Regions from separate parts of the Arthrobacter sp. BB-1 genome, predicted to be linked through region 2. Evidence: predicted binding sites of a transcription regulator. Region 2 holds the regulator's gene; each other region holds the start of a gene.

Region 1 (7,049 bases), on a different contig from region 2:
CCTGGCGGAGCTGAACAACCTGGGCACCGGGCACCGGGTGATGCTGGTGTGCCACGACGCCGTGATCATGCTCTTCCGGTACGTGCTCGAAGGGCTGAGCGAAACAGAACTCCTGGACCTCGCAGCCACAACCTCGGTGCTGAACGCCTCCCTGACCCGGTATGTGCGGCCCTCCGGCGCCGGACCGTGGACGCTCGAGAGCTTCAATGTGGCGGACCACCTGACCGAGCAGGGCGTCACCGTGACCGAACACGGCGGGGATACCAGTGTCCACCCGCGGTGAGGCGGCCGGGGCCGAGCGGGCCGGGGCCGAGCAGCCGACGTTGGTGACGCCGTCGCTCCTGCGCGATTGGCCGCTGCCCTCTCCGGGCGAGGACAAGTACTCCCGCGGATCGGTCTTGGTGGTGGGCGGAGCCCGGGCGACTCCCGGCGCCGCCCTGCTGGCCGGTGCGGCGGCTCTCCGGGCCGGCGCAGGGAAGCTCACCCTGGCGGTCTCGGAGTCCGTGGCTGTCCACGTGGGCGTCGCGCTGCCGGAGTGCGGGGCGGTGGGGCTGCCGGAAACCCCTGGCGGGTCCGTGACGGCCGAGGGCCTTGACCGTATTTCCACGTACCTGGACCGGGCGGATGCCGTGCTGGTGGGCCCGGGCCTCGATGACCTGGACCTGGCCGAGGAGCTGCTCCGGGCGCTGCTCGAGCGGGAGACAGGAGAAGGCGGGCCGAACGGCCCGGGAGGTCCCGCCGTCGTGCTGGATGCCTACGCCCTGGGCGCCCTGGTGAAGGTGGAGGACCTGATTGAGCCGTGGAAAGGCCGCCTGATCCTCACCCCCAACCCCAAGGAGGCCGAGGTCCTGCTTGGCCGCGACGTGAAGGACCTGGAGGCGGACGTGGCCGCGATTGCCGAACGCTACCGTGCCGTGGTCAGCTGCCAGGGCCTGATCGCGCGGCCGCCCGGAGATGCCCCGGAACAGCCGGAGCTCTGGAAAATCACCACAGGATACGGCGGGCTGGGGACCTCGGGCAGCGGGGATGTCCTGGCCGGTGCCATCGCCGGCCTCCGCGCCCGGGGCACCAGTGAAGCGCAGGCCGCATGCTGGGGGACCCACCTTCATGCGGCTGCCGCGGACAGGCTTGCCAGCCGGCTGGGACCGTTGGGCTTCCTGGCGCGCGAACTCGCGGATGAACTGCCCGCGCTGATGCTGGAGCTCAACACCTGACACCGCCTTAAAGGCCCGGACATAGGACGACCCCCGGCCGAAGCCGGGGGCCACCTTATCGGGAAGTTACGGGAGTAGGCTGCCGGTGCGCTTTAAGCGCTGTGGCGTGCGTACTTCGCGATCCGCCCAAAAGGCAGTCAGCAATTTGATACCCGACGTCCCGATTCTTGTGTTGACACTAGGCGGCAATCTCTTGCTTTGCCCCCTTCGTCTCAATCTCGATCTTGCGCGGCTTGGCCTTCTCGGCGACAGGAATCCGCAGCGTCAGGACACCGGCGTCGTACGTAGCCTTCACATTGTCCGTGTCCAGGGTGTCCCCGAGGATCAGCTGGCGGCTGAACACGCCGCGCGGCCGCTCGGAGGCGATCAACTCGGTATCCTTGCCCGCGGGCTCGGGGCGCTCGGCCCGTACCGTCAGGACATTCCGTTCCACATCCAGATCCACAGAATCCAGTGCGACACCGGGCAGATCAAAAGCGACTACAAATTCCTGGTCCTCCCGCCACGCGTCCATCGGCATCGCTGCCGGGCGCGCCGCCGTGCCGAGGACCTGCTGGGCCAGCCTGTCCAGCTCGCGGAACGGATCAGTTCGCATCAACATGGCTTCCCTCCTCGTAAGAGACGGTCCAACACTTTTTGGTACCAGCCGATCTGTATTGGCTGATATAGATTTTTTATCACTGGAGAATCAGGTCTGCAAGGGGTTCAGGAGGGATTTTTAAGAGTTTTTCCGGCCTGCCCTGGACGCGGAAGAGGGGCCCTCTGCGGCAGGCAGAAGGCCCCTCTTATCCTGGTTTGTCAGCTCCGCGTGGGGTCCGGCCGGAGCGGCGCCGGGCCGGGGTCGGGCACCGGCAGCGGGCCCGGCGGTTCGGGTGCCGGGAACGGGTTGGGAGCCGGCGGGCCGGGGTGGCCGGGCTGGGTGGGATCTGGCTGGTCCGGGCCTGGTTCCGGCGGAAACGGCTCGGGCTCGTGCACTGGCGGGATGGTCATGTGACGTTCCCCTCTCACGTTTGATGGACGTGCCTTGGCGTGATCAGGATACGCCCGCCACCTCAAGCCCACTAGGCCAAGCGCCCGCCGTTCCCTGCGGCCCGGGGCGTGGGGTCAGCCCGGGACGGCGCCCACCAGCCGAAGCCAGGCACGCAGCTGGTGCAGGTCCGCCTCCCCGCACCGGAAACCGACGTGCCCGTCCGGGCGCACCGCAACGATGCCGCGGCCGGGATGGCTGCTGAGCCGGTGCACATGAACCTTGCGCCCGGAGAAGGTGAGGTCCGCGCCCGCGGCATCCCATCCGGCGTCGTGCTCCAGCAGGACGTGCACGCCCGGCGCCGCAGTCAACTCGTGAAGGCGGACGCTCCGCCCGCCGGTGACCACCGGCGCATCCGGCAGCCGGTCCCCCGGCCGCGGCCAGCGCGCCGCTGGCGGGGTGCCCTCCACCGAGATGGTGCTGTTCCGGTAGCGGACAAAAGGCTGTGCCAGGAGCCTGATGCCCGCGGACGTGAGCCGGCGCCGGCGCAGGAGCACCGGCAGCAACGGCGCGGAAACCGGCAGGACCCTGCGGAGCAGGCGGGCAAGGGGGTGGGGCGACGCTTCCCCGAAAAAGATGGCATGCGTCAGGGCCAGCACCCGCCGGGCGGCGAGGCGGCGCTCGTAATCATAGGAGCCGAGCAGTTCCGGGTGCGTCCCGCCGCCCGAAGCGAAGCCCAGCTTCCAGCCAAGATTGAGTGCGTCGAGAATGCCGTTGTTCATCCCCTGGCCGCCCGCTGGTGAATGGGCGTGTGCGGCATCTCCGGCCAGGAACAGGTTCCCGCTGCGGAACCTGCTGGCGAGCCGGTGCTGCAGGCGGACCTGCGCGGACCACCGCACGTCCCGGACCGTCGCCTCCAGCCCTGACCCTTGGACCAGCCGGGCCACTTCCCCTGCCGCAACTTCCGGCCCCAGTTGGCCGAACGGGCCGGCGGCATGCGGATCTGCCGGGCGGGTGGCGAGCAGCCGCCACGTGGCGCCCTCCCCAAGGGCGAAAAGGAACGCCAGCCCGCCGTTCCCGACGGCGACGTGGAGGAGCCCGGGGTCCAGCGGGCCATCGAGTTCCAGGTCGGCCAGGACGGCCTCCACCCGGTACGGCGCCCCATGCCAGTCGGCGCCGACAAGCCCGCGCACGGTACTGGATTGGCCGTCGCATCCGGCAAGGAAGCGGCAGTCGTGCTGCTCCAGGAGCCCTCCGGGCTGGCCGGCATGGGCCAGGTTGGCCCGCGGTCCGTTCGCGGGGAGCCCGTTCCCACGGGGGACGTCGCCGTCCGCCAGCCGCAGGTCGGCGCGCAGCGTTCCCTCCGTGCCCGCGAAGGCGGCCAGGCCACGGAACTCAACGCCCCAGTCAACCGGCACGTCCCGGGCTTTGAGGGCCCGCCACAGAACGTCCTCGACGTCGGCCTGCCGTACCAGCGTCAGGTGCGGGAAGGCCGTATCCGGAAGATCGGCGTGGCCGAGCCTGGCCTGCACCACCCGTTTACCCAGGTGGATGCGCGCCTCCGGAGTTGTGCCCGCCCGGCTGAGCAACTCGTCCGTGACGCCCAGTGGCCGGAGCCCTTCGAGCGCACGGGCATGGAGCATCATGGCCCGCGAGGGGCGGACGCGCTCGGCCCGCCGGTCAACAATCCGGACGGTGGCCCCGTGGGCGTGGGCCTGGAGGGCTGTTGTCAGGCCGGCCGGGCCTGCGCCCACCACCAGGACGTCGCTGTCGGCTGTCATTTGTGGCTCAGGAGCCGCCACCACGCCTGTCCGGCCCCGGCGGCCTCCATCCGCGCCGGGTTGGCGAGCACCTCGTCGCGGCGCAGCCCGGGTACAACTTTGTAGCTGATCGACCCCGGGACGCTGACCAGTTCCAGGACCCGCCACAAGGCGGAGGCGTAGTGCCGGGCACGGGCGGGGCCGTCCCATTCGTAGAGGCCCCGATAAACTCCACGACTGTCATGGGCGCACCAGAGCTTCGACACGAATCCAGGAAACCCGACGAAGAGCGGGGTGTTGAGCAGGCTTTCGGCCTCGAAGAGGCGGTGTGCCCTGCCCCGTACCAGCCTGAGCTTGAAGGCGACGACGAGAATACACGGCCGCCGGGGTGCGGCGCTGACAGCCGTTTCCCGGTACACCCGGGACGTGCTGCCGTCCGCAAATTGCAGGACGCGTCCCACATTCTCCCGGGGCAGGTGGACCTGCCGCCGGGCCAGCATCACGAAACTCCTGCCCACGCACCGGGCTACCGCCCGCCATGCCTGGGCTCTTGGGGCCGGACCCGATTTGCTGGACATTGGTGTCTCCTTCCGCACCCTGCGTGTACCCCGACCTATCTCCCCGCTCTTTCCACCGTCCCGCACTCCCGGCCCGGACCCTAGGGTCTTTGGCCCTTTACCCCTCGGCAGGCGCCCGCAGCCCCGCACCAGGCACCCCGCACCCCCGCCGGGTGCGATCCCCCGGTAGCGAACGGCCGGATAATTGCCGGCGGGGATCTATATATTGAAGGAATGACCCAGACTCCGCTGCGGGATTCCGCCACCACTGCCGCCCCCACACCGCCGGTTGCCAAGAAGATCCCGTCAGAGCGTGTCCACCACGGGGATGTTTTTGTGGACAATTACGAGTGGCTGCGGGACAAGGAATCCCCCGAAGTGGTGGAGCACCTGAAGGCCGAGAATGCCTACCAGGAAGCTGTCACCGCGCACCAGGAGCCGCTGCGCGAGGCCATCTTCCAGGAGATTAAGGGCCGCACCCAGGAAACCGACCTCTCCGTGCCGCACCGCAAGGACAGCTGGTGGTACTTCAGCCGCTCCGTGGAGGGCAAGGAGTACGGCATCCAGTGCCGGGTCAGGGCCGCGGACACCGATGACAAGATAGCCGACTGGACCCCGCCCGCGGTGCAGGCCGGCGTCGAAATCCCCGGCGAGGAAGTCCTGCTGGACGGCAACGTGGAGGCGGAGGGCAAGCCCTTCTTCTCGGTGGGCGGTTCTGCAGTGACCGTGGACGGCACCCTCTACGCCTACGCCGTGGACAATTCCGGGGACGAGCGCTTCACCCTCCACATCAAGGACCTCAGCACGGGCAAGCTGTTGCCGGACGTCATCGAGAACATCTTCTACGGCGTCGCCTTCTCCCCGGACGGCACCCGGATTTTCTACACTGTGGTGGATGATTCCTGGCGCCCGTACCAGGTCAGGGCGCACGTCCTGGGCACGCCTGTGGCCGATGACGTGGTCATTTACCAGGAGGACGACGCCGCCATGTGGCTCGGCTTCGAGCTCTCCGCCGACAGGCGCCACCTTGTGCTGGGCATCGGCTGCTCCGAGTACAGTGAAACCCGCCTGCTCCGCTTCGATGATCCCGCCCAGGAGCTCACCACCGTGATCTCCCGGAACGAACGCGTGCTCTATGAGGCTGAGCCGTTCCTGCTCGCCGGCCCGGACGGTGAAAAACAGGAGCGCATCCTCCTCACGCACAACCGCAGTGCCGTCAACTCCATGGTCTCCCTGGCAGACCCGGCCGGGCTCACCAGGCCGCTGGCGGAGCAGGACTGGGTCACCGTCGTCGGGCATTCCGACGACGTCCGCATCAATGGCGCGGGCGTCACCTCCACGCACCTGGTGGTTTCCATCCGCAAGGACACCATCGAGCGGGTGCAGTTCATCGGGCTGGCGGGGTTGGGAACGCCTGCCCAGGAAGAACCCGTGGAGCCGGCCTTCGACGAGGAGCTGTACACGGCCGGCGTGGGCGGCTCCGACTACGGGGCCCCGGTCATCCGGCTGGGCTACACGTCCTACTTCACGCCGTCGCGCGTGTACGACTTCGTCCTGCCCACCCCGGAACAGCCCGCCGGCGAGCTGCTCCTGCGCAAGGAAAGCCCGGTCCTGGGCGGCTACGACGGCAGCGACTACGTCGCCACCCGGGAATGGGCCGACGCCGCCGACGGCACCAGGATTCCGCTGTCCGTACTGCGGCACAAGGCCGTGAAGCAGGATTCGACGGCGGCCGGCCTGGTGTACGGGTACGGCTCCTATGAGATGAGCATGGATCCGGGCTTCGGGATCGCGCGGCTGTCCCTGCTGGACCGCGGCGTGGTGTTCGTGATCGCCCACATCCGCGGCGGCGGGGAGCTGGGCCGGCACTGGTACGAGAACGGCAAGAAGCTCACCAAGAAAAACACGTTCACCGACTTTGTGGACGCCACCGATTGGCTGGCAGGTTCAGGCTGGGTGGATCCTGCCCGGATCGCCGCACTGGGCGGATCGGCCGGCGGGCTGCTCATGGGTGCCGTGGCAAACATGGCACCGGAGAAGTACGCCGTGATCGTGGCGCAGGTGCCGTTTGTGGACCCGTTGACCAGCATCCTGGATCCGGAGCTGCCGCTGTCCGCCCTGGAGTGGGAGGAATGGGGCAACCCCATCACCGATCCCGCGGCCTACGCTTACATGAAGTCCTACTCCCCCTACGAGAACGTCAGGGAGGCGGCATATCCCAAGATCGCCGCCGTGACGTCCTTCAACGACACCCGGGTGCTCTACGTGGAACCGGCCAAGTGGGTGCAGGAGCTGCGGAACAAGACCACCGGCACCGAGCCCATCGTCATGAAGATCGAGATGGACGGCGGCCATGGCGGCGCCTCCGGCCGCTACGTACAGTGGCGCGAACGGGCCTGGGACTACGCCTTCATCGCCGATTCCCTGGGTGCCATCGAGCTGCTGCCCGGCGCCGGCCTGAAGTAGGAAGAGAGCGCGCAATCCATCGACTGCTCCGATATTGCCGTTTAGAGCCCCGAAAACGGCAATATCGGAGCAATCGATGAGGAAA
Region 2 (7,049 bases):
CTCCTTCTGCTGAAGCGCCTGCACTGCCTTGGCCATGGCCAGGTAGGTCTTGCCGGTTCCGGCCGGGCCGATGCCGAAAATCACGGTGTTGTCGTCGATGGCGTCAACGTAGGTCTTCTGGTTCAGCGTCTTAGGCCGGATCGTCTTCCCGCGGCTGGACAGGATGTCGTGCGTCAGCACGTCCACGGGGTTTTGCAGTGACTGGGTACGCAGGAGGGCCACGAGCTGCTGCAGGACGGCCGGACTGATGACGGTTCCACGGGCCACCAGGCCGCGGACCTCGTGGAGGAGCCGCATGATGCGGGGCACGTCGCTGGCAGGACCGGTGATGGAGAGCTCGTTGCCGCGGACATGGAAATTGACGTGCGGGAACTGTTCCTCGATGAAGCGCAGCGCCTCATCGTGGCTGCCCAGTGACTGGACCATCTGGTCGGAGTTGTCGAAAACAACAACTTCGGTACGGCTGCCGGGGAGAGAGTGGGGAAATTCCCCTGCGGCGCCTTCGCCCGTGTTGAGCCGGCGCTTTCCATTCGCTGATTCAGTCATGGTGATGGCCCGCAGGCCCGTGATCCCCTCAAAGTCCGAAAATAAATGTCCACCGCCGGGCCGGTCACCGCATCCGGTGCGCCTTGCCCAAGCGGTCCCTCCATCTTACGCCAGTACGGCGTCGACACCGGATTGTCCCACTACAAGGACAAGCGTGAACACGCCGTCCGGTACAGGAGGTTGCGTCATTAGGTATCAACTTCATATCGGCCTCATATCGTTCCTGTTGCAGTTGGCTCCAGTGGCGCCGGCACGGCCATTCTGTTCGATGCCCTGTGCCATGCTGGAAATCCAGATTCATTGCTGGAGTACCGCCGCCCGGGGAAGCGGCCCATTCGTGAAAGGACGGGCAAACAAACGTGCCGGAATCTGCTGCGCCCCTGAGGGCAGGACGACGACAGGGCCGTGTCCGCCCTGCGGTCCTCGCGGCTGTTCTGGCAGTGACACCGCTCCTGGCGGGGTGCCTCGCCGAGCCGAATCCTTCACCGAGCGGGCTCCTGAATTCCGGCCCTGCTGCCACCGGCACTGCGCCGTCCACCAGCGCACCGCTCGAAACCACGCAGTCCTCCAACAAGGCGCCGGTGTACTGGATTGGCCGCACCGGCAGCAGCGTGTTCCTCTACCGTGAGTTCAGGGACGTGCCGGAGCAGGAGAACCCCGTGACCCGTGCCCTGCGGGCGATGATGCAGGATAAGCCGCTTGACCCCGACTTCTTCACCCCGTGGCAGAACCCCAGCGAGCTGGCCACCTCGATTTCCGGCAAGGACGTCATCACGGTGGACGTGTCCGAGGACGCGTTCAACAGCAACCTCGACGCCGACATGGCGGCCCGTGCCGTCCAGCAGCTGGTCTACACGGCCACGGCCGCTGCGGCCAGCTCCGGGCTCATCGATTCCGGGCAGCAGATCCGCGTGCGGATCCTGGTGGACGGGCACACAGACTACGTTGCTTTCGGCCACGTCCAGCTGGGCGACCCGATGACGAGGGCCGCGGGCATGGTGGCGCCCGTCTGGGTCATCGATCCGCAGGAAAATGTGGAAATCGCCGGCGGAAGCGTGAAGATCACCGGCCGCAGCACGCTTGCCGGCAGCAAGTTGCGCTGGCAGATCCAGCGGATGGAGGCGGGCGGCACCAAGGCGCCCTTCCTCACCGGAGAAACAACGGCCTCTGCCGAACCGGGACAGGGAGGGCTCTTTACGCTGGCCCTCACGCTCCCTGCGGGCGACTACGAGCTGCGCGTTGCCCAGGCCGGCGCCAGCGGGCAGCCGGATCAGAACGAGGACTCGCGGGCCTTCAAGGTCCGCTAGCCCGCACCCTGCAGCTCCGCTGCCTGCTCAACCGGCAGGTGCGGCGCCAGGGGCCGCCCATCGTCCCAGGACGTCGCTGGCGAGCACGACGGCGGCGGGCCCGGCAGTGGATGAGCGCAGCACATGGGGGCCCAGCAGCGCCGTGACGGCACCTTTGCCGCAGAGGCGGGTGACTTCCCGGGGACTGATGCCGCCTTCCGGTCCAACAAGCAGGAGCACTTCCCGCGGTTCCGTCCCGTTTCCGCCGCCCTGCCATGCTTCCAGCACGGTCCGCAGGGGCCTGACCGCGTCCTCATGCAGGATTATGGCAAGCTGAGCCGTCTCCACGAGGCCGGCCAGCGCGGCCGTGTCGACGGCGGGCCGTACCTCGGGAATCCATGCGCGGCGGGCCTGCTTGGCTGCCGCCGTGACCACGGACTGCCATTTGGCGTGGGCTTTCGCCGCCCGGTCGCCTTTCCACCTGACGATGGACCGCTCGGACTGCCAGGGTATAACGGCGTCGATCCCCAGCTCTGTTGCCGTCTCAATGGCAAGTTCGTCCCTGTCGCCTTTGGCCAGTGCCTGCACCAGCACCAGCCTGGTGCCTGGCTGCGGCTCGACGGACAGGGAGGCGCACTCAACATCCAGCCCGGACGGGGATGCCGCCAGCACCTTTCCGCTCATGCGGGTCCCGGCGCCGTCCACGATGTCAACGGGCTCGCCGGGGGCGATCCGCTTCACCGTGACGGCGTGCCGCGCCTCGGGCCCTTCAAGGACAAAGACCTCCCCCGCCACCATCTGGTCAAGGGAACCGGGAGGGGTGAAAAAGACCGGGTTGCTCACCGCTACAGGTTACCGAGCCGGTCCCGGAGCTTGGCGAACATGCCTCCGCTGGCCGCAAGCTTTCCTTCGGTGATCTGCTCACCGCGGAGTTTGGCAAGCTGCCGCAGGAGGTCCTCCTGTGCAGGGTCGAGTTTCGCGGGGGTTTCGACCTGGAGGTGCACTTTCAGGTCGCCGCGCCCGTAACCGCGGAGGTGGGTCACGCCAAGTCCGCGAAGGGTGATGATCTCGCCGGACTGGGTGCCGGGCTTGACGTCGATTTCCTGCGGCCCGTCGAACGTTTCCAGGCTCACTTCGGTACCCAGGGCTGCCGCCGTCATGGGAATGTGCAGGGTTGCGTGGAGGTCGTCGTTGTCCCGGACATACGTGGCGTCGTTGTTTACGCGGATCTCGACGTAGAGGTCGCCGGCAGGGCCGCCGGCAGGACCTGCTTCGCCCTGGCCCGAGAGCTGGATGCGGGTTCCGGTGGCCACGCCGGCTGGAACCTTGATGGTCAGTGAACGACGGCTGCGGATGCGTCCTTGGCCGCTGCACTCGTTGCAGGGGTCCTTGATGACGGTGCCGAAGCCTTCGCAGGTTCCGCACGGGGCGGCGGTCATGACCTGTCCCAGGATGGACCGGACTGCGCGCTGGACCTGGCCGCTGCCGCCGCAGATGTCGCAGCGTTCCGGGTGGGTTCCCGGCTGGCAGCACGAACCGTCGCAGGTGGGGCACATAACGGCTGTGTCCACTTCCAGTTTCTTATTGACGCCGAAAACAGCGTCACGCAGTTCAATGCGGACACTGATGAGGGCGTCCTGGCCGCGCCTGACGCGGGAAGCCGGGCCGGTGCTTCCGCCGGCACCGAAGAAGGTGTCGAAAATGTCCTGGAACGCGAAGCCCTGGCCGGCGTATCCGCCTCCGCCGAAGCCGTTGTCCGTGCCGTTTTCGTTGCCGGTGGTGTCATAGACGCGGCGCTTCTGCGGGTCAGAGAGAACCTCGTAGGCGTGGGTCACGGCCTTGAAGCGGTCCGACGCGTCCTCACCCGGGTTGACGTCCGGGTGGAGGGTGCGCGCCAGTTTGCGGTAGGCCTTCTTGATCTCTTCTCCCGTGGCCTCCGGTGAGACTCCAAGGACGTCGTAGTGGCTGCTCAAAGTTCGTATCTCTTCCTTGTTGTACTGCCTGCAGTTGGACTGCGGAAAATGCTCTGCCTGCCCGGGGAACCGGAAAACGTCAGGGGCCCAGGATCCGCGAAAGGTACCGGGCGACGGCCCTGACGGCGGCCATGGTGGTGGGATAGTCCATCCTGGTTGGCCCCAGGACGCCGATTTTGGCAACGTGGTCCGGACCGTACCCTGTTGCAACCACGGATGCCTCGGCCAGGCCGTCGTAGGGATTCTCGCGGCCGATGCTGACAGCCACTCCGCGGTGGTCCTGCGCCATTTCGCTCAGCAGGCGGAGCATGACCACCTGCTCCTCAAGCGCTTCGAGGACCGGACCGATGCTGAGCGGAAAGTCCACGTTGGACCGCGCAAGGTTGGCTGTGCCCGCCATGACCATGCGGTCCTCCCTGCTGCTCTGGGCCAGTCCCTCGAGGCCGACGGCGAGGGCATGGGCGGCCTGCCTTTGGCTCGGGGCCGCTGTGGCCACCACCGCCGGCAGGGACTGGGCGAGCTGGCTCAGCGGCGTGCCGGCAAGGGATCCGAGGAACCGTGCCCGCAGGCTGGCGAGGGCGTCATCCGCCAGGTCCTGGCCGACGTCGATAACGCGCTGCTCCACCTTGCCGCTGTTGGCGATCAGCACCACCAGCACCTTCCGCGGTGCAAGGAGGACGAACTCGATATGGCGGACCAGTGCCCGGCTCAGGTGCGGGTACTGGACCACCGCGACCTGGTTGGTCAGCTGCGACAGCAGCCGGACGGTGCGGTCAAGGACGTCGTCAAGGTCGTCCGATCCTTCCAGCAGTGACTGGATGGCCCTCCGTTCCGCCTGGGACAGCGGTTTGACTGCAGAGATCTGGTCCACGAACAGCCGGTAACCCTTGTCTGTGGGGATACGCCCGGCGCTGGTGTGCGGAGCGGTGATCAGGCCCTCTTCCTCCAGGGCGGCCATATCGTTCCTGATCGTCGCGCTGGACACACCGAGATGGTGCCGCTCCACCAGGGCCTTGGACCCGACGGGTTCCCGGGAGTGGACGTAGTCCTCCACGATTGCACGCAGCACTTCGAGTTTGCGTGGCTCGCTCACACTCCACCTCCATCCAGGGTTCGGGGCGGCAGCACCGCCCGCGCTGTGCCACCTCAAGGGTTAGCACTCGACATGCCTAAGTGCTAACAGTCTATTATGCCTCCCCCCGTTGCTAGCATTGGTACCGCTCCGGGCGAAATTCCGGACCTGTACCGAACGCTAGGCGGAGTGAAACCATGCAGTACCAGAACTGGGGCCCGCGGGACTTGTCCGCTCCCGCAAAGACTGAACTGCCCGAGGTGCCCGTTGAACGGGGAATGGTGCTCGAGGACGTCCAGTCCGGCTGGGTGGGTGCCGTGACCCGCGTCGAAAAATCCGGCGGAATGCATGTGGTTGCCCTGGAGGACAGGCGCGGAAAGTCCAGGTCTTTCCGCTTGGGCTTCGGATTCCTTCTCGAAGGGCGGGCCATCAAGCTCCTGCCCCCGGCCCCGCGGCAGGCAGCCGGTGCCGTTGCCGGGCCCGGCCGGACGGCTTCCGGGTCAGTCCGGGTTGCCGGCCAGCGGGCGCAGGTGGCCAAAGCCAGCCGCATCTGGGTGGAGGGAAAGCACGACGCGGAACTGGTGGAAAAGGTCTGGGGAGATGACCTGCGCGTGGAGGGCATCGTCGTCGAACCCCTCCACGGCATTGATGACCTCGCGGCGGCAGTCGCAGGGTTCAGGCCCGGACCCGGCAGGCGGCTGGGTGTCCTGGTGGACCACCTCGTGCCGGACTCCAAGGAATCACGCATAGCCGACGCCGTTATGGCCTCGCCGGGTGCCGCGGGGAACGTCCTGATTGTGGGGCACCCCTATGTGGACGTGTGGCAGGCCATCCGGCCCGCTGTCCTGGGCATTGAGCAGTGGCCAGTGGTGCCGCGCGGGCAGGACTGGAAGACCGGCATCCTCGCAGCGTTCGGCTGGCCCCATGCCACCAAAGAGGACATCGGACTCGGCTGGCAGAAACTCCTCGGCGCCGTCCGCACCTACGCAGACCTTGAAGCCTCGCTGTTGGGGAGGGTTGAGGAAGTCATCGACTTCCTCACCGTTCCCTGAGGGCGCTCCACCCCGGCGCGCGCATTCCGGCGCCGATACCGGGCAGTACCAAGTATTCTTGGTACTGCGGATCCTGCAACAATGCAGGCCTGCGCACCAAGTAAGCATTCTTGGCCGGCACCATTGCACTTCAGAAGGAACAGACTGTGGCAGAAAACGCACGCGATCACAGGGACACCCAGGGCGGCCAGGGCCGTTCGGAGTACCACGGCGTTCCCGCGAATGCGCTGCCCCTCACAGCCAGCGAAGACCGCCAATGGGCCACGATGGCCCACTTTGGGGGCATCCTGGGCTGTGTTCCGTCGCTGCTGATCTACCTGATCTTCCGGGACCGGGGGCCTTTCACCGCCCAGGAATCCAAGGAAGCCCTGAACTTCAGCCTGCCGCCCACCATCGCTGCCCTGGTTGCGAACATCCTGGTGGTCTTCGTTCCCGTGATCGGCAACGTCTTTGCCGTCATAGCCACCCTCATCTGGATTGCCCTGACCTGCTTCTCGGTGGCGGCCGGCATCCATGTCAACCGTGGACAGCCGCACCGGTACCAGTACAACCTGCGCTGGATCAAGTAACTCCACCCCGGCCCCGCAAGGCCGCACCGGCTCCACGGCCAGGGAACGCTGCGGGCGCGGGCCCGCGTTGCTTTGTGCCGATCAGTCCGGGAGGACCCGGCGCACCACCGCGTCTGCCAGCAGCCTCCCTTTGAGCGTGAGGACCAGCCTTCCCTTGAAAGCGGCGGCAGGATCCACGAGGCCGTCCGCGATCAGTCCGGCCACCTCGTGCCGTCCCGCCTGGCCCAGTGACCACACGTCGAGGCCGGACTGGAGACGGGCCTCGAGCATGACACGCTCGACATTCCGGGTCTCCTGGTCCAGGGTTTCCCTGCCGGCTGCCGGTGACACTCCCTGCGCAAGGCGTCCGGCGTAGGCCGTGGGGTGCTTGACATTCCACCAGCGGACGCCGCCCACGTGGGAGTGCGCCCCCGGTCCAATCCCCCACCAGTCGTCGCCCCGCCAGTAGGCGAGGTTGTGCCGGCAGGCCTGCTCCGGCGTGCGGGCCCAGTTGCTGACCTCGTACCAGCCGAGGCCGGCCTGGGTGATGAGGTGGTCGGCGAGTTCGTACT
Region 3 (7,049 bases), on a different contig from region 2:
AGGTGGGAGGGGTGGACACCTCCGCCCGCAAAACACTGGACTTCGCCCTGCACCTGGCGGAAACCATGTTCCGCTACGGGGCGGGCGCCCTGGAGGTGGAAACCAGCATCATTGCCGTCACCGCGGCGCTGGGGCTGAAGAACATCGAGGTGGACATCACCAACCAGTCCGTCGGCATCAACTACGCCCCCAAGGACCAGACGCCCATAGCACTCCTGCGGGTGGTCCGCTCCTGGACCAACAACTACGCCGGCCTGGCCAAGGTCCACCAGCTGGTGACCGACATCGTCGCCGGGGGAGTGGGCAGGGACGAGGCCATCCGGCGGCTGGATGAGGCGATCACCAGCCCCAAGCCGTTCCCGCGCTGGATGGTCACGGCGGCCTTCGGCATTTTCGCTGCGGCATTCGTCGCCGTGCTGGGCGGCGGGCCGGCCTCCTCTGCCATTGCGTTCGCAGCCAACATCGGCATCAGCCTGCTGGCCCGCCAACTGGGCCGCTGGCGGGTGCCGGACTTCTTCATTACCGCCAGCTGCTCTTTTGTGGTGACGCAGCTGGCGCTGGTGCTCTGGCAGTTCGGGCTGACCACATCACCGGCCATTGTGGTGGTGGGCGGCATCCTCCTGCTCCTGCCCACGGGACGCCTTGTCTCCTCGGTGCAGGACGCCATCAACGGCTTCCCCGTCACTGCGGCGGGGCGTTTCCTGTCCACCCTGCTGACATTCGGTGCCATCGTGGCGGGCATCGCCGTCGCCTTCGTGGTGGGGGAACTGACGGGGATGCAGCGGATCGACGTCACGCAGACGTTCCCGCCCGCCTACGACCTGTGGGTGCTGGTCATCCTGGTGGCGGTGGCGGTGATGGCCATCGGGGTCACGGAACAAACCACGTGGCACCTCCTGCTTCCCACCGCGGCGGTGGGGGTCGCCGGCTACTTTGTCCTCCTGGGCGGTGGACTGCTGGGCATCGGGGACCGGTTCTCCCCAGCCCTGGCCGCCGTGGCCATTGGCCTGCTGGCCCGCGTCGTCGCCCTGAGGATGGGTGCACCCCAGCTGGTGGTGGCCGTGCCCGCGGCGCTGATCCTGCTGCCCGGCCTTACCATTTTCCGGTCCATGTACGTGCTCACCATCGAGGAAGCCGAGATCCTGCTGGGCGCCGGCGGGATGCTCAACGCGGGAGCCATCGTCCTGGGAACAGCCGGCGGGATCGTCCTTGGCGACACGCTGGCGCGGCCGCTGACCCGCAGCCTTGCCAGCAACGAGCGGCGGCGCGCACGCCGCCGCTGACCAGGGGTGGAGGCTAGATCTGCCCTACGGGGAGTTTCTTCTCAGCCTGGAAGTCGTCCTCAACGCGGCCCTTGGCCCAGTACCCTGACAGGGACACCTGCTTCCGGTCCAGGCCGCGCTGCTTGAAGAAGACGTCGCGCAGCTGCTTCATGTACCCGCGCTCGCCGTGGGCGAAGACGTCCACCCGGCCCTCGGGCCACTCCGCGTCCGCTACCGCCTGCACCAGGAGGCCGCTCTCGCCTGCAGGGACGCCGTTACGGAAAAGCCAGTTCAGCTTCACTCCTGCTGGGGCGGCAAACTGCTGGATGTCGGCGCCGGAATCAACTTCAAGGAAGGCGACGCCGGCGGCTTCGGCAGGCAGGGATTCGATGCATGCCGCGATGGCGGGCACCGCCGCCTCGTCCCCGGCGAACAGGTACCAGTCAGCGTCGGGGTTGGGGTTGTACGCCCCTCCCGGCCCCGTGAAAGTCAGGGTCTCGCCCGGCTGGGCCTTCGCCGCCCACGGTCCTGCCAGTCCTTCCTCGCCGTGGACCACAAAATCGATGGCAAGCTCCCTGGCCACGGGATCCACCCAGCGGAGGGTGTAAGTGCGCGTGAACGGCCATTGTTCCCGCGGCATGGTCTCCCGGATGCTCCACAAGTCCAGCGGGGAGGGGTACGTGACGCCCGGCTGCGGGAAAACAATCTTCACGTAGCGGTCCACGAAGCCGTTGTTGACGAAGTCCGCAAAACCGTCGCCGCCGGCAACAATCCGCACCATGTGGGGCGAGAGCTGTTCCCGGCGCAGCACTGCGAGGTTGACCTGCGGGCGGCTCTTCTTGGTGGCGCTGGTGGTGGCGGGAACAATGCTCATAAGGCAAGCCTAAGCTAGGCTACCGGCGGAAGCTCCCAGGTTACGTCCGGGGCACCCTGCTCCCGCAGCAGCGCGTTGACGCGGCTGAACGGCCGGGAACCAAAGAATCCGCGGGAGGCGGAGAGGGGGCTGGGGTGGGCGCTGGACACGGTCGGAACCCCGGGCAGCAGCGGACGCACGCTCTCTGCGTCCTTTCCCCACAGCACGGCAACCAGCGGCAACGGCGACCCGTCCGGGGCCCGCCGGCCGGCCACGGCCTTGACAGCCGCCGTCGTAATTTCCTCCCACCCCTTCCGGCGGTGGGAGCCTGCAGCGCCGGCCCTTACAGTCATCACGCGGTTCAGGAGCAGGACGCCCTGGCCAGCCCAGGCGGAGAGGTCGCCGTGGACCCGCGCGGGAATTCCCAGGTCCGCTTCCAGCTCCCGGTAGATATTCGCCAGGCTCCGAGGGATGGGCTGCACGTGCGGGTCAACGGCGAAGGCCAGCCCGACGGCGTGCCCCGGCGTGGGGTACGGATCCTGCCCCACCATCAGGACTTTCACGTCGGCGAGGGGCTGGCGGAATGCCCGCAGGACGTTCGACGGCGCCGGCAGCACCGGGTGCCCGGCCGCTTCTTCCCGGGCAAGGAAGGTGAGCACGTCCCGGAGTCCGCTTTCCACGCCCGCCAAGGCAGCTGCCCAGTCAGGCGTCATCAGCTCCGTCAGGGGCAGCTGCGCCAGCTCGGCGAAGCCTTGCCCGCGCGCCGGATCCTGCGCCAGTTCGAAAAGGGCATCTGATTCAAACACCGTCCCATTCTCGCAGGAGGACCGCCGGCCCGGTCCGGCAGGCCGCCCGGCGCGCAAATGACAATGGTGTTATTCGCCCGTAGCATGGGGGTCAGACATTTTACGTAACCAGCAAAGGAGAGTGCGCCGTGGCGGAACCAGCTCGGGAGCACCTGCCGGAGCAGGACCAACGGAACGTCCTCCTGCCGGATTTCGCGCTGCGGGATTCGCCGCTCAGCGAGCGTGACCAGCAGATACTCGCCCTGGAACGGCAGTGGTGGAAGTACGCCGGTGCCAAGGAACAGGCCATCCGGGAACTCTTCGATCTCTCCGCGACGCACTACTACCAGATCCTCAACGCGCTGATCGATACCGAGGATGCGCTGGCGCATGACCCCATGCTGGTCAAGAGATTGCGTAGACTACGTACGTCGCGTCACCGTGCACGCACTGCACGGCGCCTGGGGTCCGACGCATAAGACGCCCGTACTGAGTCTCAGCAGCAACACGCAAGGATGTCTCTTTCCCATGACCAAATACGCCCGCGATGAATTCGACAAGGTCCCGGAGACCGCGTCGCGACAAGGTGTCCATCGCACAGCCTCTGCTCCGTCACGGGTCCGGCTGTGGCCCATCCTGGCGGTGGGTTGCGTTGCCCTGGCCATCGGGCTGGTGTCCTTCCTGATCCTGCCCAAGCTCGGGTTCAGCGGACCGGCAAGCCAGGCCTCCTCAAGCCTCGAATCAACGCCGCTCGCCGGAACCGGGTCTACGCCCTCCGCCACCCCGGACACATCCTCCACCCCCTCGACGGAGCCTGAGCCCTCCGCCACGACAGAAGCCGCGGGGCCAGGGACGGTTCCCGCCGCCGGGGCTGGGTCCAGCATCCAGCCGACGCCGCAGGCTGCGTCCGTGGACAAGACACAGGCCGTGGCGGTCTACAACGCCGCCGGAACCGCCGGACTGGCAAGCCGCGTGGGCGGAACCGTGCGGGCCGACGGCTGGTCCCTGGGCCAGGTAGGGAACTGGGCAGGGGCGCCGCAGCAGGGCTCCACCATTTTCTACTCCGGGACAACCCAACGGGCCAACGCCGAAGCCCTCGCGGAACTCCTGGGCGTCCCTACCGTGGTGAACAGCACGGAATTCCAGGTTCCGCTTGTGGTTGTGCTGGGCCCGGGGTACCGCTAATCCCGGCACGCATTGGCTAGAGTAAATTCCAGGCTTCGGCCCCGGAACGGCGGCGCCGGCAGCATCCCGGACCTAACGGAAAGAGTGGTCACCATGGCACGAGGAACCGTCAAGTGGTTCAACGCGGAAAAGGGCTACGGCTTTATTACCGTTGACGGGTCCGGCGACGATGTCTTCGTGCACTGGTCCGCCATCCAGGGCGAAGGCTACCGGGCACTGGATGAAGGACAGCGCGTGGAACTTGAAGTGGGCGAAGGCGAAAAGGGCCCCCAGGCGGAAAGCGTCCGGCCAGCCGAGTGAAGCGTCTGTTTGTTCCCGCCGGGATGCGTCGTCCTGTTTTCGCCGCAGCCCTCTGCTGCACACTGGCCCTCACCGCCTGTTCCGGCGTCACCGGAAATGCACGCGTGGAAACAGCGGAGGCATCCGGGGACGGCACGCTGCGGATTGGCCTCATCCTGGACAACACCGGGGACAGCAGCTTCCTGAACCCGCCCCAGGCGGCCGCCGCCAAGCTCGCCGTCAAGGAAATCAACGCGGCCGGCGGGCACAAAGGCCGGCCCGTGGAACTGCTGCCCTTCGAGGCCGGCCAGGACGCGGCAGCACAAGCCCAGGCTTTGGTCCAGGCCAAGGCGGACGTGGTGATCGGCCCCACCGACTCCAGCCACGCCAAATCGGCCGTGGACATCCTCTCCAGGGCCAGGACGCCGCTGATCTCGCCGGCCAACACCGCGGCGGGGCTCAGCACCATCCCCAGCGGCGGGTACTACTTCCGGACGGCGGCCGCCGACGTCGCACAGGGGCCGGTGCTGGTTAAGCTCGCCAAGGACGCGGGCGCCGCCACCATCTCCGTCATGTTCCAGGAAGGTGCCTACGGCAGCGATGTCTCCGCCGCCGTCGCCGATTCCGCCCAACAGGCCGGCCTGGAAGTGGTTGCCACGGCGGGCTTCAAGCCGGGTGAAGCGGGAAACGCCGCCGCGGCCGCCCGCGCAGCGGACCCTGACGCCGTCATCCTGGTGGCGCGCGACGGCGCGCAGGGTGCCCTGGCTGAACTCAACAACGCGGCCGTTGCCGGTTCCAGGATCATCCTCAGCGACGGCGCATTCGGCCGGTACGCGTCCAAGCTGGGAACCAAGGCCCTGGAGGGTGCCCGGGCCGTGGTCCCCGGTGAGCTGCCAGCCGCAGCATTCCAGGAAAGGCTCCTCGGCATCGATCCCGGCCTGAAGGACGTGTCCTTCGCAGCGGAGACATACGACGCCGCGATCCTCGCGGCCCTGGCGGCGGCCAAAGCCGAGGACGACTCCGGCCGCTCCATCGCAGCAAACCTGGTTGCCGTCTCAGGCGGGACGGCTGCCGGGACCGCTGGCGGGACTGAATCGGCGCCGGGCACGCCCTGCCCCAGCTACAAGGAATGCCTGGCAGCGAAGGCTTCCGGTACGGGCATCAACTACGACGGCGAATCCGGCCCGGTTGCCTTCGACGCCAATGGCGACATCACCTCGGCAACGTTCACTGTGTTCACCTACGGGGCAGACAACAACCCGACGCCCAGCGGCCGCGAAACGGCGGGCCGCGCCGGCTGATCGCCCTCGGCGTAGAGGTGCCTGCCGCAACGCTTTAGGCGGCCTATTCGCTTGCACTCTCACGTGGGGAGTGCTAATTATTGACTTAGCACTCTGACGTACCGACTGCTAAGCAAAGCCTGGTTCCGGCCGGCGGCGCGCGGCACCGGGCGAGGAGCGAAGAAACACCTTACTGGAGTGAGACCCGCACCCGGAGGCATACAGAGGCCGCCGGCAAAGGGTCGTCCGTCGCGGGCACTGCAGCGAAGGTTCATTCTTAACGACTGTCCCGAAAGGACTATTGCCGTTATGGCCAAGATCATTGCATTTGATGAAGAGGCACGCCGCGGCCTTGAGCGGGGCCTGAATATCCTCGCCGACGCCGTTAAGGTCACCCTCGGCCCGCGTGGACGCAACGTCGTCCTCGAAAAGAAGTGGGGCGCCCCCACGATCACCAACGATGGTGTTTCCATCGCCAAGGAGATCGAGCTGGACGATCCCTACGAGAAGATCGGCGCCGAGCTGGTCAAGGAAGTTGCCAAGAAGACCGACGACGTCGCTGGCGACGGAACCACCACCGCTACCGTGCTGGCCCAGGCCCTGGTCAAGGAAGGCCTGCGCAACGTCGCCGCCGGCGCCGACCCGCTGTCCCTCAAGCGCGGCATCGAGAAGGCCGTTGAGGCCGTCACCGCCGAACTGCTGAACTCCGCCAAGGAAATCGAAACCAAGGAAGAGATCGCCGCCACGGCGTCCATCTCCGCCGGTGACGAAGAAATCGGCGCCCTCATTGCCGAAGCCCTGGACAAGGTGGGCAAGGAAGGCGTCATCACGGTCGAGGAATCCAACACCTTCGGCCTGGAGCTGGAGCTCACCGAAGGCATGCGCTTCGACAAGGGCTACATCTCCGCCTACTTCGTGACTGACGCTGAGCGCCAGGAGACGGTCCTCGAGGATCCGTACATCCTGATCGTCAACTCCAAGATCTCCAACGTCAAGGAACTGGTTGCAGTCCTCGAAAAGGTCATGCAGTCCAACAAGCCGCTGCTGATCATTGCCGAGGACATCGAGGGCGAGGCCCTGGCCACCCTGATCGTCAACAAGATCCGCGGCACCTTCAAGTCCGTCGCCGTCAAGGCCCCGGGCTTCGGTGACCGCCGCAAGGCGCAGCTTGCCGACATCGCTGTCCTCACCGGCGGCCAGGTCATCTCCGAGGAAGTCGGACTCAAGCTGGAAAACGCCGGCCTGGAACTCCTGGGCAAGGCACGCAAGGTTGTTGTCACCAAGGACGAGACCACCATCGTCGAAGGTGCCGGCGACGCCGACCAGATCGCTGGCCGCGTGTCCCAGATCCGCGCCGAGATCGAGAACTCCGATTCGGACTACGACCGCGAGAAGCTGCAGGAAC

The links. Region 2 encodes HrcA, which represses chaperone genes, less so after heat shock. Its sites were predicted from a motif close to TTNGCACTCGNNNNNNNCGAGTGCNAA; they were not measured.
Region 1: FHJ30_RS15885 (Hsp20/alpha crystallin family protein) is a predicted target of HrcA. The motif match lies at 1,889-1,915, and genes of this name have one in related genera.
Region 3: groL (chaperonin GroEL) is a predicted target of HrcA. The motif match lies at 5,751-5,777, and genes of this name have one in related genera.

The regions. Positions count from the first base shown of each region.
Region 1 covers NZ_VDEV01000028.1:22,496-29,544, forward strand. The annotation lists gene FHJ30_RS15875 (histidine phosphatase family protein) at 1-283, shown strand, start outside; gene FHJ30_RS15880 (NAD(P)H-hydrate dehydratase) at 267-1,214, shown strand; gene FHJ30_RS15885 (Hsp20/alpha crystallin family protein) at 1,393-1,815, opposite strand; gene FHJ30_RS15890 (hypothetical protein) at 2,013-2,204, opposite strand; gene FHJ30_RS15895 (FAD-dependent monooxygenase) at 2,319-3,962, opposite strand; gene FHJ30_RS15900 (hypothetical protein) at 3,959-4,519, opposite strand; gene FHJ30_RS15905 (S9 family peptidase) at 4,733-6,964, shown strand.
Region 2 covers NZ_VDEV01000019.1:39,936-46,984, forward strand. The annotation lists gene FHJ30_RS10490 (PhoH family protein) at 1-546, opposite strand, end outside; gene FHJ30_RS10495 (GerMN domain-containing protein) at 906-1,853, shown strand; gene FHJ30_RS10500 (16S rRNA (uracil(1498)-N(3))-methyltransferase) at 1,881-2,675, opposite strand; gene dnaJ (molecular chaperone DnaJ) at 2,678-3,805, opposite strand; gene hrcA (heat-inducible transcriptional repressor HrcA) at 3,885-4,898, opposite strand; gene FHJ30_RS10515 (DUF3097 domain-containing protein) at 5,075-5,929, shown strand; gene FHJ30_RS10520 (DUF4870 domain-containing protein) at 6,076-6,498, shown strand; gene hemW (radical SAM family heme chaperone HemW) at 6,580-7,049, opposite strand, start outside.
Region 3 covers NZ_VDEV01000009.1:3,492-10,540, forward strand. The annotation lists gene FHJ30_RS04565 (threonine/serine exporter ThrE family protein) at 1-1,283, shown strand, start outside; gene FHJ30_RS04570 (siderophore-interacting protein) at 1,297-2,136, opposite strand; gene FHJ30_RS04575 (uracil-DNA glycosylase) at 2,151-2,921, opposite strand; gene FHJ30_RS04580 (DUF3263 domain-containing protein) at 3,050-3,379, shown strand; gene FHJ30_RS04585 (LytR C-terminal domain-containing protein) at 3,429-4,085, shown strand; gene FHJ30_RS04590 (cold-shock protein) at 4,179-4,385, shown strand; gene FHJ30_RS04595 (ABC transporter substrate-binding protein) at 4,409-5,665, shown strand; gene groL (chaperonin GroEL) at 5,954-7,049, shown strand, end outside.